DNA from 2 places in the Pseudomonas sp. LBUM1674 genome. Region 1 is predicted to be linked to the other one. Evidence: predicted binding sites of a transcription regulator. Region 1 holds the regulator's gene; the other holds the start of a gene.

Region 1 (7,585 bases):
TGATCGGTGGCATGGCGGTCGGTATCTTCCAGCACGGCATGACCTTCGGCGATGCCGGCAAGGTGTACGCGTTGTTGACCATCGGTGACGGTTTGGTGGCGCAATTGCCATCACTGTTGTTATCGACAGCCGCCGCGATCATGGTGACCCGTGCTTCCGGTTCCGAAGACATGGGCAAGCAGATCAATCGCCAGATGTTCGCCTCGCCGAAAGCATTGGCGGTGGCGGCGGGTTTGATGGCGGTGATGGGCCTGGTGCCGGGTATGCCGCACTTCTCCTTTCTCAGCATGGCGGCCCTGGCGGCTGGCGGCGCCTACCTGTTCTGGAAAAAGCAGAACACCGTCAAGGTTCAGGCCCTGCAAGAGGTGCAGCGTCAGCAGGAGCTGCTGCCATCGCCAGCCCGCGCCCAGGAAACCAAGGAGCTGGGCTGGGATGACGTCACCCCGATCGACATGATCGGCCTGGAGGTTGGCTACCGCCTGATTCCGCTGGTGGATCGCAACCAGGGTGGTCAGTTGCTGGCGCGGATCAAGGGCGTGCGCAAGAAGCTGTCCCAGGACCTGGGCTTTCTGATGCCGACGGTGCACATCCGTGACAACCTCGACCTGGCGCCGAGCGCCTATCGCCTGACCCTGATGGGCGTGATCCTGGCCGAAGCGGAGATTTACCCGGACCGGGAACTGGCGATCAACCCGGGGCAGGTCTACGGTACGTTGAACGGCATAAACGCCAAAGATCCGGCTTTCGGTCTGGAAGCGGTCTGGATCGAAGTCAGCCAGCGGGCCCAGGCCCAGTCCCTCGGTTATACCGTGGTCGATGCCAGTACCGTAGTGGCAACCCATTTGAACCAGATTCTGTACAAGCACTCCAGTGAGCTGATCGGCCACGAAGAAGTGCAGCAACTCATGCAATTGCTGGCTAAAAGCTCGCCAAAACTCGCTGAAGAGCTGGTGCCGGGCGTGGTCTCGCTGTCGCAGCTGCTCAAGGTCTTGCAGGCCTTGCTGGCCGAACAGGTGCCGGTGCGGGACATTCGCAGCATTGCCGAGGCCATCGCGAACAACGCGGCCAAGAGTCAAGATACCGCCGCGCTGGTGGCTGCCGTACGCGTTGGCGTCTCCCGCGCAATCGTCCAAAGCATTGTAGGCACTGACTCCGAGCTGCCAGTGATCACGCTGGAGCCAAGGTTGGAACAAATATTGCTCAATAGTCTGCAGAAGGCGGGGCAAGGCTCGGAAGAGGGTGTTCTGCTGGAGCCAAGCATGGCTGAAAAGCTGCAGCGTTCGTTGATCGAGGCGGCGCAGCGTCAGGAAATGCAAGGTCAACCGGTGATTCTGCTGGTAGCCGGTCCGGTTCGCGCGATGCTGTCGCGATTCGGCAGGCTCGCAGTCCCGGGTTTGCATGTGTTGGCGTACCAGGAAATCCCTGACAACAAGCAAGTGACCATCGTTGCGACAGTAGGGCCCAACGGCTGAGGTAAGGGTTCATGCAAGTTAAGCGTTTTTTCGCCGCCGATATGCGTCAGGCCATGAAGCTGGTTCGTGATGAGCTGGGCGCCGATGCCGCCATCATTGGCAACCGCCGGATCGCCGGTGGTGTCGAGCTGACGGCAGCCCTGGATTACAAGCTGTCGGCGCTGGCGCCGCGTGTACCGAACATGGAGCTCGAAGACGAACTGCGCAAGACCCAGTCGCGGATCGTCACCGCCCAGGCCGAACTGAGCCTGCGCAGCGAAGGCGAGAGCGACAAGGGCACCAATCGCCAGTTGTTCGCCGGCCTGCCGTTGACCGCCGCCGAGCCGCTGGTCGAGCCGACTTACGCCGAGCCAGTGCGTCCTGAGCCAGCGCCTGCCGCGGCGGCAGCAGGGGGCGTCGACCCGCGTGCCTTCGACTCGATGCGTTTCGAGCTCAACAGCCTGCGCGAACTGATGGAAGTGCAACTCGGCTCCCTGGCCTGGAACCAGCTGCAAGGCAGCCGTCCGGCCCAGGCCAACCTCTGGCGGCGCATGCAACGCATCGGCCTGTCCGGTCCGTTGTCCCGCGATCTGCTGGCGATGATTACCGACATCGAAGAACCCCGTCAGGCCTGGCGCATGTTGCTGGCACACCTGGCGCGGATGATCACCACACCGGACATCGAGCCGTTGGAAGAGGGCGGTGTGATAGCCATGGTCGGCCCTGCGGGCATGGGCAAGACCACCACCCTGGCCAAACTCGCGGCCCGTTACGTGCTCAAGTACGGCGCGCAGCATATCGCGCTGGTGAGCATGGACAGCTACCGGATCGGTGCCCAGGAACAGCTCAAGACCCTCGGCCGCATCCTCAATGTGCCGGTGACGCACGTCGACCCGGGGCAATCGTTGGTGCAGGCACTCGATCCCTTGCTGCGCAAGCGGGTGGTGCTGATCGATACCGCCGGCCTGCAGGCCAGCGATCCGGCACTGCGCATGCAGCTCGAAAGCCTGGCCGTGCGTGGCATCCGGTCAAAAAATTATCTGGTCCTGGCAACCACCAGCCAGAAACAGGTGCTGACGGCCGCTTATCACAGTTACAGGCGCTGCGGGCTCGCGGGCTGCATCCTGACTAAACTGGATGAAACGGCCAGTCTGGGCGAGGTGTTGAGCCTGGCCATCAGCCATGATTTGCCAGTGGCTTACCTGACCGATGGCCCGCGGATTCCGGATGATTTGCATCTGCCGCGTCGTCATCAGCTGGTCAGCCGTGCAGTAAGCGTGCAAATGCAGGAAGAACCCAGCGAAGAAGCCATGGCTGATATGTTCGCTGATATTTATCACAGTCCGACCAAGCAGGTCGGCTGAGGTATTAATGAATAGTTTTTGTACCTACATCGATGGCCTGCCATGCATTGTTCAGTTGGTGAACGCGCAGCCAGTAATGTGGCCTCCGTCTATGCAAGACAAGGTAAAGAAATAACATGGGCAGCATGCATCCCGTACAGGTGATCGCGGTGACCGGCGGCAAAGGTGGCGTCGGGAAAACTAACGTGTCAGTGAACTTGTCCCTGGCTCTAGCGGAGCTCGGCCGGCGCGTCATGCTGCTGGACGCCGATCTGGGGCTGGCGAATGTCGACGTCCTGCTGGGACTGACACCCAAACGGACCCTGGCCGACGTGATCGAAGGCCGCTGCGAGCTGCGCGACGTTCTGTTGCAAGGCCCCGGCGGCATTCGTATCGTCCCGGCCGCGTCCGGCACGCAGAGCATGGTTCATCTGAGCCCTGCGCAACATGCCGGCCTGATCCAGGCCTTCAGCGATATCGGCGATAACCTCGACGTATTGGTGATCGACACCGCGGCGGGCATTGGTGAGTCGGTCGTCAGTTTCGTTCGCGCAGCGCAGGAAGTGTTGCTGGTGGTCTGCGACGAACCGACCTCGATCACGGACGCCTACGCGCTGATCAAGTTGCTCAATCGCGATTACGGCATGAACCGCTTCCGCGTCCTGGCCAACATGGCCCAGAGCCCGCAGGAAGGTCGCAACCTGTTCGCCAAGTTGACCAAGGTCACGGATCGCTTCCTCGACGTCGCCTTGCAATACGTCGGCGCCGTGCCGTATGACGAATGCGTGCGCAAGGCGGTGCAGAAGCAGCGCGCCGTCTATGAGGCCTTCCCGCGATCCAAGTGCTCCCTGGCCTTCAAGGCCATTGCACAGAAGGTCGATACCTGGCCGCTGCCGGCCAACCCCCGCGGGCACCTGGAGTTTTTTGTCGAACGCCTGGTGCAACAATCCGCAGGACCGGTGCTATGACAGCCAGTGGCTACAACTTTTACAAGCAGTCGGCACGTGACGCGCAGTACGAGCTGATCGAGCGTTACGCGCCACTGGTCAAACGCATTGCTTACCACTTGCTGGCGCGTCTGCCGGCCAGTGTCCAGGTCGAAGACCTGATCCAGGCCGGGATGATCGGCCTGTTGGAAGTGTCGACCAAATATGACGCCAGCAAAGGCGCCAGCTTCGAGACGTACGCGGGCATTCGAATCCGCGGCGCGATGCTCGATGAGGTGCGCAAGGGGGACTGGGCGCCACGTTCGGTCCACCGCAATACCCGCATGGTCAGCGACGCGATTCGCTCGATTGAAGCTAAAACCGGTCGCGACGCTAAAGATCACGAAGTTGCGGCCGAACTCCAATTGAGTCTCGACGATTATTACGGGATTTTGAACGACACCCTGGGCAGCCGCTTATTCAGTTTCGACGATCTGTTGCAGGACGGCGAACACGAAGGGCTGCACGAGGATGGCGCCAGTGCACATCCGGAGCCGTCGCGCGATCTGGAAGACGAACGCTTCCAGGCGGCGCTGGCGGACGCGATTGCCAATTTGCCTGAGCGTGAGCGACTGGTGTTGGCGCTGTACTACGACGAAGAGCTGAATCTCAAGGAAATCGGCGAGGTCCTGGGGGTCAGCGAGTCCCGGGTCAGCCAGTTGCACAGCCAGTGCGCGGCCCGTTTGCGGGGGCGTTTGGGGGAGTGGCGAGCGCGCTGAAGGCAGTGTGGGGACACTGCGAACGTGGCTGGTGTGGGTTGAACCGCGCCGGTCTCGATCCGTTGTGTTCCAGACAGTCATCGAGTGTATCGCCGGATTGATTGAAATGGCGCGTCCAGGTGCTGGGCGCGTTTAAGACTGCTTGGAGGTCGAATTGGACAAGAACATGAAAATCCTCATCGTTGATGACTTCTCAACGATGCGGCGGATCATCAAAAACCTGTTGCGTGACCTTGGGTTCACCAACACGGTCGAGGCGGATGATGGCACCACGGCCATTCCGATGCTCAACAGCGGCAGCATCGACTTTCTGGTCACCGACTGGAACATGCCTGGCATGACCGGCATCGATCTGCTGCGCCACGTGCGTGCCAATGAAAAGCTCAAGCACCTGCCGGTGCTGATGGTGACCGCTGAAGCCAAGCGCGAGCAGATCATCGAAGCAGCCCAGGCCGGTGTTAACGGCTATGTGGTCAAGCCCTTCACGGCCCAGGCGTTGAAAGAAAAAATCGAGAAGATTTTCGAACGCATTGGTTGAGCAACTGCGCCACGGGGAAGCTATGGAGCATAAAGAATCTTCACAGGGTGATTTCGAGTCGACCCTGAAAAAACACGCGGTCGAACTGGTCGCAAGCCTTGAAAAAGGCAAGTTCGGCGACGCGGTGCAACTGATCCATGAGCTCAACCAGACCCGTGACCGCGGCCTGTATCAGGAAGTGGGCAAGCTCACCCGCGAGTTGCACAGCGCGATCGTCAATTTCCAGATTGACCCGCACATGCCACAAGCCGAGGAAGTGTCCCAGATCACAGACGCCACCGAGCGCCTGGGCTATGTGGTCAGGCTGACCGAGGCCGCGGCCAACCGCACCATGGACCTGGTAGAAAACGCCACGCCGCTGGTCAACGCCCTGAGCCACGAAGCCCAGGCGCTGAGCACGGACTGGGGACGGTTCATGCGTCGCGAAGTCGGGGCTGAAGAGTTCCGCGAACTGGCCCGGCGGGTCGACGGTTTCCTGACACGCAGCAGCGCAGACAACCGCATTGTGTCGAGCAACCTCAACGATATCCTGCTCGCTCAGGATTATCAGGACCTCACCGGACAAGTGATCAAGCGTGTGACCCAATTGGTCACCGAAGTTGAAAGCAACCTGCTCAAACTCGTGCTGATGGCCAGTCAGGTGGACCGCTTTGCGGGCATCGAACATGACCGTGAAGCGATGCGGGCAGAAAAAGATCCGCAAAAACAGCGCTCTCAGGGTGAAGGTCCGCAGATTCATGCCGATAAAAGAGAAGACGTCGTGTCCGGTCAGGACGATGTGGACGATTTGCTTTCCAGCCTTGGATTTTAAGACCTGTTAGGAGCACCCCATTAATGAGCTTCGGCGCCGATGAAGAGATCCTTCAGGATTTCCTGGTTGAGGCCGGCGAGATTCTAGAGCAACTGTCCGAACAGCTGGTCGAGCTTGAAAGCCGACCGGACGATGCGGACTTGCTCAATGCAATTTTTCGCGGTTTTCACACTGTAAAAGGGGGCGCCGGCTTTCTCCAGCTCAACGAGCTGGTGGAGTGCTGTCACATCGCCGAGAACGTGTTCGACATCCTGCGCAAGGGTGAACGTCGCGTCGACTCGGAACTGATGGACGTGGTTCTCGAAGCACTGGACGCGGTGAACAACATGTTCACCGAGGTCCGCGAACGCAGCCCGGTCACGGCGGCCACGCCTGCATTGCTGGCGGCCCTGGCGCGTCTGGCCGAGCCGCAATCGGCCGACGAAGCGGCGCCGGTTGCCGCCGTGGCGCCTGTGGCCGACAGCGCGTCGTGTGACATCACCGACAATGAATTCGAACAACTGCTGGACTCGCTGAACGCGGTCAAGGCGCAGGCCGAGGCGGCGCCTTCCGCTCCGGCACCGGTCAGCCATAATGGCGCGGCCAGCGACGAAATCACCGATGCCGAGTTCGAGTCCTTGCTCGATCAGTTGCACGGTAAAGGCCGGTTCGCCGTCGACGCAGTGGTTGCGCCAGCAGCGCCCGCCGCACCGGTTGCAGCGACCGCGCCGAAAGTGGCAGGCGACAGCTGCGACATCACCGACGAAGAATTCGAAGCACTGCTCGATCAGTTGCACGGCAAGGGCAACTTCGCGGTCGAAGCGCTGGAGTCGGCGATTGCTTCGGCTCCGGTCCCGGTCGCGCCAATGGCCGCAGCGGTGGGCAGCGATCTGATCTCCGACCACGAGTTCGAAGCACTGCTCGACGAACTCCACGGCAAAGGCAAGTTTTCTGAAATCGGCACCGCTACCGGCGCCAGTGCGTCGGTGGCCACGCCGGTCGCCAAGGCTGCGGCGCCCAAACCGGTCGCCAAAGCCGCCGAACCACAAGCCGACTCAGCGAAGGCCACCCCGGCGCCGGCGCGTGCACCCGCGGCGCCACCGGCTGAGAAGCCCGCCAGCGAAGCCGAGACCACCGTGCGGGTCGACACCGCGCGTCTCGACGAAATCATGAACATGGTCGGCGAGTTGGTGCTGGTGCGTAACCGCCTGGTTCGCCTGGGTGCCAACAGCGCCGATGAGGCCATGTCCAAGGCCGTGTCGAACCTCGACGTGGTCACGGCCGACCTGCAGACCGCGGTCATGAAGACCCGGATGCAACCGATCAAGAAAGTCTTCGGGCGTTTCCCGCGCCTGGTTCGCGACTTGGCGCGCCAGCTCAAGAAAGAGATCAACCTGGAGCTGGTCGGCGAAGAAACCGACCTCGACAAGAACCTGGTCGAGGCCCTGGCCGATCCGCTGGTCCACTTGGTGCGCAACGCCGTCGACCACGGCATCGAATCGCCGGAAGAACGCGAAGCCTCGGGCAAATCCCGCGGCGGCAAGGTGATACTCGCGGCGGAACAGGAGGGTGACCATATCCTGCTGTCGATTTCCGATGACGGCAAAGGCATGGACCCGAACGTCCTGCGTGCCATCGCGGTAAAGCGCGGGGTGATGGACAAGGACGCGGCCGAGCGCCTGAGCGATACCGAGTGCTACAACCTGATCTTCGCCCCCGGGTTCTCGACCAAGACCGAGATCTCCGACGTGTCGGGTC
Region 2 (7,585 bases), 2.3 Mb from region 1:
ACCATACGCACGGTGTCACGACTCACGCCAGGGCAAGCCTCTTCAAGCTCAGTAATCGAAAACGGTAGGGATCGCTTCAACGCTTCAACTCGAACTCGATCGCTTTTGCCTCCATGGCGCTTATCGATCTTACCGACACGCTCCTCGAACTCCTTGTAAGCGCGAAGTAGCGCACCCCAGAAGTAGTTGAGCCATGGCTGAACATCGTGCCTGCCTTCATGCCAACCTTGAGAGCTGATCTCGAGTGTTTCGTAGTAACTTTCCTTTGAGTCCTCGAAGATCCGCTCAAGGCTGATAAAACGGCCGACGCGATAATCAAACTGGTAAAGCAATAACAAGGTAAGCAGTCGAGCTACGCGCCCATTGCCATCTGAGAAAGGGTGAATGCAGAGAAAGTCGAGAATACTCAGCGGGACCAATACGAGCGGGTCTGCCAGATTCTGCTCCAATGCTGTGCGGTAATGCATGACCATATCGACCATTGCAATGGGTGTCAGATGTGCAGCGACCGGTTGAAAGCGGATACGTGAACTACCGTCCGGATGACGCTCGATGATGTCATTGTTCGTAGCTTTCCACTCCCCGCCATCCTGCGGTAAATAGCGATAAAGCATGCCGTGCAACTGCCGAATGACGCCCTCGGAGAAGGGCATACCCTCTGCCGCTTCATGGATAAGAGAAAGCGCATCGCGGTAACCCGCAACCTCTTGCTCGGAGCGACTTTTCGGGTCGGCATTTTTGATAATCAATGACTTCAACCGACTTGGCGAAACAATCACTCCCTCCAATCGGTTCGATGACTCTGTGGACTCGATGACGGCAAGCTGCTTCAAGTCCTGGAGAATTTCCGGGGACTGGGAAACGAACAATTGCTGCTTGCCACGGTACTCACCGAGAGCCCGCAATGTCGCGACCTGCAATCCGTTGTAGCGAAGCGTTGCGAGAAATTCGGGAGTGAGTGACCGCATATGGGTTTTACCTGCCAAATAGGGTAATTCAATTCTAAAAAGGGTAACTCCATAACAAATTACCCTATTTATGAACTTTTTACCCTGTTTTCACTGATTAACCTAAGCGACTTCCTCGACAGAATATTTCGAAGCACACACTTATCCGACCAGTGCACCCCGCGAAAATCAAGCCTCGTCGTTGTAGACGAACTTCGGCATTTCCCAATGGAAACGGATTGCCAGCAACCGCAGCAGGAAGCCACCGAACAGGGTAATCAGGATCGCCTGTTCGCCGGGCAGTTCGAGATAGATGCACAGCAGGTAGCACCAGGCCGCAGCGAACGACACACTGGCATAGAGTTCACGGCGGAAGATCAGCGGGATGTCGTTACAGAAGATATCCCGCAGAATGCCGCCGAACACCCCGGTGATCACCCCGCTGACCGAAGCCACCAGCATGCCATGGCCCATTTCCAGCGCAGTCATGCAGCCGATCAGGGTAAAGGCCACCAGTCCTACGGCGTCGAGTACCAGAAACAGCGAACGCAGGTGGCGCATCCAGCGGGCGGCGAACACGGTGAACATCGCTGCGATCGAGGTCAACACCAGGTATTCCGGGTGTTTGACCCACGTCAGCGGGTAATGGCCGAGCAACACATCGCGCACCGATCCGCCACCCAGGGCCGTCACGCACGCGATCAGCACCACACCAAACCAATCCATGCCGCGACGACCGGCAGACAGGGCACCGGTCATGGCTTCGGCGGTAATGGCGATCAGGTAGAGCATCAGCAACATGGGGGCGGTCCTTGCAGGAAGGCGCGCAGTCTACTCACTTCACTGAAGCACCAAAAGAGGGCGCCGAAGCATTCACGTAGACCTGTGGCGAGGGGCTTGCCCCCGTTGGGTCGCGTAGCGGCCCCAAAACCAGACACCGTGTTTTGTCAGGCATACCGCGGCCGGCCGGTTTGCGACTGCTGCGCAGCCGAGCGGGAGCAAGCTCCCTCGCCACAAAAGCCCGCTCATCCCCAATCAGAACTTGATGAAGTTCTTGCGGTAATGCTGCAGCTCGGCGATGGATTCACGGATGTCGTCCAGGGCCAGGTGAGTGCTGCCCTTCTGGAAGCTGTCGCGCACGTCCGGCGCCCAGCGTGCGGCCAACTCTTTAAGCGTCGACACATCAAGGTTGCGATAGTGGAAGAAGCTTTCCAGGGATTTCATATGGGTATAAAGAAAGCGACGGTCCTGGCAGATGCTGTTGCCGCAGATCGGCGACTTGCCCTTCGGTACCCATTTCTCCAGGAAGGCGATGGTCTCGGCTTCGGCTTCGGCCATGCTGATGCGGCTGTCGCGAACCCGCTGGGTCAAGCCCGAGCCGCCGTGTTGACGGGTGTTCCACTCGTCCATGCCGGCAAGGATTTCATCGCTGTGATGAATGGCGATCACCGGACCTTCGGCCAGGGTGTTCAGATCACTGTCGGTGACGATAGTGGCCATCTCGATGATGACGTCGGTATCGGGGTTCAGACCGGTCATTTCCAGGTCGATCCAGATCAGATTCTGTGGGTTTTGCATGTGTCGACTCCTAGGCAATGCTGCGCAGTTTAGCCTAGGGAAGTGGCCGGGCGTGCTAAACTCGCGGCCGTTTTACCTAATCGCTGCATTCTTGATACGGAACACCCATGGCCAAACGCCAACTCAATCGTCGTCAAAACTGGCGCATCGAAAAGATTCAGGGCGAACGCGCTGCCCGCGCCGCCAAACGCGAGTCCTCGGCTGTCGAGGCACTCGAGGGTGGCGACCTGGGTCCGGAACAGACGGGCCTTGTGATCGCGCACTTCGGTGTGCAGGTCGAAGTCGAAGCGCTCGATGGCGAGCTGGCCGGCCAGGTGTTCCGCTGCCACTTGCGCGCCAACCTCCCGGCGCTGGTGACCGGCGATCAAGTGGTCTGGCGTGCCGGCAACCAGGGGATCGGCGTGATCGTGGCGCAACTGCCGCGTAAAACCGAACTCTGCCGTCCGGACAGTCGTGGCCAGCTCAAGCCGGTGGCGGCCAACGTCGACATGATCGTCATCGTCTTCGCGCCACTGCCCGAGCCCCACGCCAACTTGATCGATCGCTATCTGGTCGCGGCTGAGCACGCGGGGATTCGTCCACTGCTGCTGCTCAACAAATTCGACCTGATCGACGAACAGAACGCCCCGGCGCTGAATGCCTTGCTGGCGGTTTACCGCACGCTGGGCTATCCGGTGCTGGAAGTGTCGGCGCACCACGGCAACGGCATGGACCAACTGCAGGAGCAACTGGACGGGCGCATCAGCGTGTTCGTCGGCCAGTCCGGCGTCGGCAAGTCGTCGCTGGTCAACAGCCTGCTGCCGGAAGTCGAAACCCGCGTCGGCCCGCTGTCCGAGCTATCCGGCCAGGGCACCCACACCACCACCACCGCGCGCTTGTTCCACTTCCCCGGTGGCGGCGAGTTGATCGACTCCCCGGGTATCCGCGAGTTCGGCCTGGGTCACGTCAGCCGGGCCGACGTCGAAGCCGGCTTCATCGAGTTCAACGACCTGATCGGCACCTGCCGCTTCCGCGACTGCAAGCACGACCGCGAACCGGGTTGCGCCCTGCTCAAGGCCCTGGAAGAAGGCCGCGTGCAGCAGCAACGGATGAACAGCTACCGCTCGATCATCGCCAGCTTGCCGGAGAGCAGCTACTAAGTAGCCTGATCCTGTTCGTGGCGCCACGAACATGATCAGCAGAGGGCAGCAGAAACAAAAAAGCCGACATCGCTGTCGGCTTTTTTGTGGGTCACTGTTTCGGTGGCTCCGCCGGTTTCGGCGGCGGGTCATCGAACAGATTCAAGCGCTCGCGAAGTTCATGCGCCGGCAATGGCTCTTTATCAGCAGGCAACGCATTCGGGTCAACGGGCGTGGCCGGCACTTCACCCGGGACGCCCTGCCCTTGGGTCGGCTCCGGCGCAGGCTCCGCACCTTGCGCGCCTTCAATGGCACGCTGGGCTTTCCTGGTCAGCACCACGATGTCGATACGGCGATTGACCGGGTTGAACGGGTTACCCCGATCAAACAGTGCCGAGGAGGCATATCCGACGACTCGCGCCACTTGCGATTCCGGGTAGCTGCCGGCTACCAGTGCACGGCGGGCCGCGTTGGCACGGTTGGCTGACAGTTCCCAGTTACCGAAATCACCGGTACCCGAATAGGGTTGGGCATCGGTGTGGCCGCTGATGCTGATCTTGTTCGGCACGGCTTTGATGGTGTCGGCCATGGCCAGCAAAATATCTTCGAAATACGGTTTCAGGCGAGCACTGCCCGAGTCAAACATCGGCCGGTTTTCCGCGTCCATGATCTGGATGCGCAATCCATTGGCAATGATCTCGAACTGGATCTGGTCCTTGAATTTCTGCAACTGTGGATTTTCATCAACCTTGCTCTGCAATTCTTGCATCAGCAGTTCCAGCCGTTCCTTCTCGACCTGCTCGGCCATGCCTTCGGCCTGTTCGTTACCGATGGTCACTTTGTCCGGCTGAGGTTGGGATTTGACCTCGGGATTGAGCGTGATATCCGGTGCCAGGGTCGGCGTACCACCCAGGTCGATGATGTAGGGCGTGCCACTTTCGGTAAAGCCGATCGGGTCCTTGAAGTAACCGGCGATGGCGATCTTCTGCTCTGGCGTTGCGTTGGACAACAGCCACAGCACCAGGAAGAACGCCATCATCGCCGTCGCGAAGTCGGCGAAGGCGATTTTCCAGGCGCCCCCATGATGCCCGGCGGCGTAGCGCTTGACGCGCTTGATGATGATCGGCTGGTTATTCTCCATGACTCAGCGACCGCGAACCGCTTGTTCCAGCTCGGCGAAGCTGGGACGGTGCGCCGGGTACAGCACCTTGCGGCCGAACTCCACCGCCAGCGAGGGCGGCATGCCGGAAGCGGAAGCGACCAGCGAGGCCTTGATGGCCTCGTAGACGTTCAGTTCTTCCTTGGCATCGTGGGCCAGGGAGTGCGCCAGCGGGCCGAAGAAACCATAGGCTGCAAGAATACCGAAGAAGGTACCGACCAGTGCCGCACCGACGTGCAAGCCGATGGATTGCTGATCGCCATCACCCAGGGACGCCATGGTCACCACAATACCCAATACCGCCGCGACGATACCGAAGCCGGGCATGGCATCGGCGATGCCGTTCACGGCGTGGGAGGGGTGATCCAGGTCTTCCTTGAGGCTGTACAGTTCCATGTCGAACAGGCCTTCGAGCTCATGGGGCGCCATGTTGCCGGACGACATGATGCGCAGGTAATCACAGATGTACGCCGTCATGCGTTCATCTTTCAGAACCGCCGGGTACTTGGCGAAGATCGGGCTCGCGGCGGCATCTTCAATGTCGCCTTCGATGGCCATCATGCCTTCGCGGCGGCTCTTGTTGAGGATCTCGTAGATCAGCCCCAGCACCTCAAGGTAGAAGATGTGGGTGAAGCGCGAGCTGAACATGCCCAAGGACTTCTTGAACACGCGCATCGTCATGTGACCGGGGTTGGCCTGCAGGAATGCACCCAGGGCCGCTCCACCGATAATCATCACCTCGAAGGGCTGAATCAGGGCGGCAATTTTACCGTGGGAGAGCACGTATCCGCCGAGCACGCTCGCGAATACGACGATGATGCCGATTATTTTAGCCATAGGGTGGGGAGCACTTACTGAGTCGGGTTCAAGGTCATATTCGGAAGTTGAAAAATCTCTTCTTCTCCTTATCGGCAAAACTGCGCCAGACTATAGCCCGTTCAGGTGAAAAGCCAATTTGGCCCGCTCCGGGCATACGCTTCGGGCATACGCTCCGTGCATAGGTAAATGCAGACGATGATCGCGTCCAGACATGGCTAACGAAACGAACGTTCCAACGCCGGAACCGAGCACACTCGAAGGCTGGGTCAAGCTGCTCGACGGCGTGCGCCTGCCCGTTCCGCAAGCCAGCCATGATCGGGTTTGCAGGGCCATCCGCGACAACCGCAGTTCGCTGCGCGATATCGCCGAAATGATGCAGGACAGCCCTGCCCTGGCCTTGAGCGTGATTCGCGAAGCCAACCGGCATGCCCACGGCAGCCTGGCCACGCCCGCTGAAAACCTTGAGGTAGCGCTCAATCGCCTCGGGTTGAAGCGCACCGCAGAACTGCTCGACCGACTGCCCGCCCAGCCGCTGTCACAGATCCCGGTCGCCCTGCGCCAGCTGCAGTTGATCAGCCAGCACGCGACCCAACAGGCCAACGGTTTTTTCGCCAGTCGCCTGGCGCGGCTGTGGCAGGACATCCACTGGGGCAGCCTGCTGTTTCTCTCGCCGTTGTGGCCGATGGCGTTGACCCATCCGCAGTTGCTTGAAGAGTGGGAGCGGCGGGTCATTCATAAAGGCGAATCGGCGCGTGACGTCGAGAAGCAGCTGTTCGGCGTACGCCTGCTGCAAATAGGCCAGGCCCTGGTGGACCTCTGGCACCTGCCGATCTGGGTGCAGCAGGGTTATCGGCTGCTGCTCAACGAACAACGGGAACTGGTCAAGGTCCTGCGCATCGCTCGCGACAGTGATCACCCGTTGCGCCAGCAGAACCGCCTCGATGACGATCCGACCCTGCGCCGCTGGCTCAATCAACCGGCCAACACGGTGTTGCTGGCCAACGGCCTGGCGCTGTCGGCGCAACAGGCCTGGGACAGTCCGCACACTGAGCGCTGGCACTACTTGACCTGCCTTTACCTGCAAATGCCGATGGACGAAGTGCAGCAGCAGTTGCACCGACAGGCCGTCACCAGCGCCCGTCATCACGCCATGCCAGACCTGTGGCACCCGGCTGTTTCGCTGATCTGGCCATGGGGCATGAAGCACATTCACGCGGGTTGGCTGCCGGCCCCGGCGCCGACCGCCGAAGACCTGGTGAAATGGCGCAGGCAATGCGCCGAATTGCTGATGCAGCCCAGTCGCTTCAGCAATGCCCTGCACTTGACCACCTCTGCTCGCGACGCCTTGGTCGCGTGCGGCATGCGACGGGTGATGATGCTGATGGCCGACCGCACTCACGCCCATTTGCGGGTGCACCAGGCCTTCGGCCTGCCAAAGGCAGCCGCCGCCCTGAATTTCCCTGTCAGCCAAAGCACCGTGCTGCAACGCCTGCTCTCGCAACAGGCGCAACTGCGCCTGAGCCCGGCCAACCATGCGCGACTCTCGGCCCTTCTGCCCGCCGATCTGCGCTCGCAATTCGCGGGTGAACACCTGTTACTGCGCTCACTGGTCAGCAACGGCCGGGTGATCATGATTGTGGTGGCGGATCAGGGCGGCGGGCCGTTCTCGGAGATCACCGTGCAAGCCTTCGGCAAAACCGCGCAGTGCATCGAAAAATCCCTGCACAGCTTTAGCCACCGCGGTCAATGAAGGCTGCGCTACAATCCAACCCTTTGTGCTCTGGAGACCTCACATGTCTGACTTCTCTGGCTTGACCCTGGTGATCGAGCCGAGCGACCTGCTCGCCCGTCTCGAAGCCCGCGAGCTTATCCTGGTGGACCTGACCAGCAGCGCCCGTTATGCCGAAGGGCATATTCCCGGCGCACGCTTTGTCGATCCAAAGCGTACGCAATTGGGTCAGGCG

The links. Region 1 encodes FliA, which starts transcription of late flagellar genes. Its sites were predicted from a motif close to CTAAAGTTTNNNNNNNNNNNGCCGNTAA; they were not measured.
Region 2: the regulator FliA is predicted to act here: its motif matches at 5,708-5,735, upstream of motA (flagellar motor stator protein MotA).

What each region holds. Positions count from the first base shown of each region.
Region 1 is NZ_CP166779.1:5,281,996-5,289,580, reverse strand. Features, by position in the region: gene flhA (flagellar biosynthesis protein FlhA) at 1-1,472, shown strand, start outside; gene flhF (flagellar biosynthesis GTPase FlhF) at 1,484-2,815, shown strand; gene fleN (flagellar synthesis regulator FleN) at 2,932-3,762, shown strand; gene fliA (RNA polymerase sigma factor FliA) at 3,759-4,499, shown strand; gene ACA067_RS24190 (chemotaxis response regulator CheY) at 4,666-5,037, shown strand; gene ACA067_RS24185 (protein phosphatase CheZ) at 5,060-5,848, shown strand; gene ACA067_RS24180 (chemotaxis protein CheA) at 5,872-7,585, shown strand, end outside.
Region 2 is NZ_CP166779.1:505,873-513,457, reverse strand. Features, by position in the region: gene ACA067_RS02350 (Fic family protein) at 1-968, opposite strand, end outside; gene ACA067_RS02345 (trimeric intracellular cation channel family protein) at 1,137-1,748, opposite strand; gene orn (oligoribonuclease) at 1,983-2,525, opposite strand; gene rsgA (small ribosomal subunit biogenesis GTPase RsgA) at 2,633-3,664, shown strand; gene motB (flagellar motor protein MotB) at 3,756-4,784, opposite strand; gene motA (flagellar motor stator protein MotA) at 4,788-5,639, opposite strand; gene ACA067_RS02320 (HDOD domain-containing protein) at 5,833-7,371, shown strand; gene rhdA (thiosulfate sulfurtransferase) at 7,415-7,585, shown strand, end outside.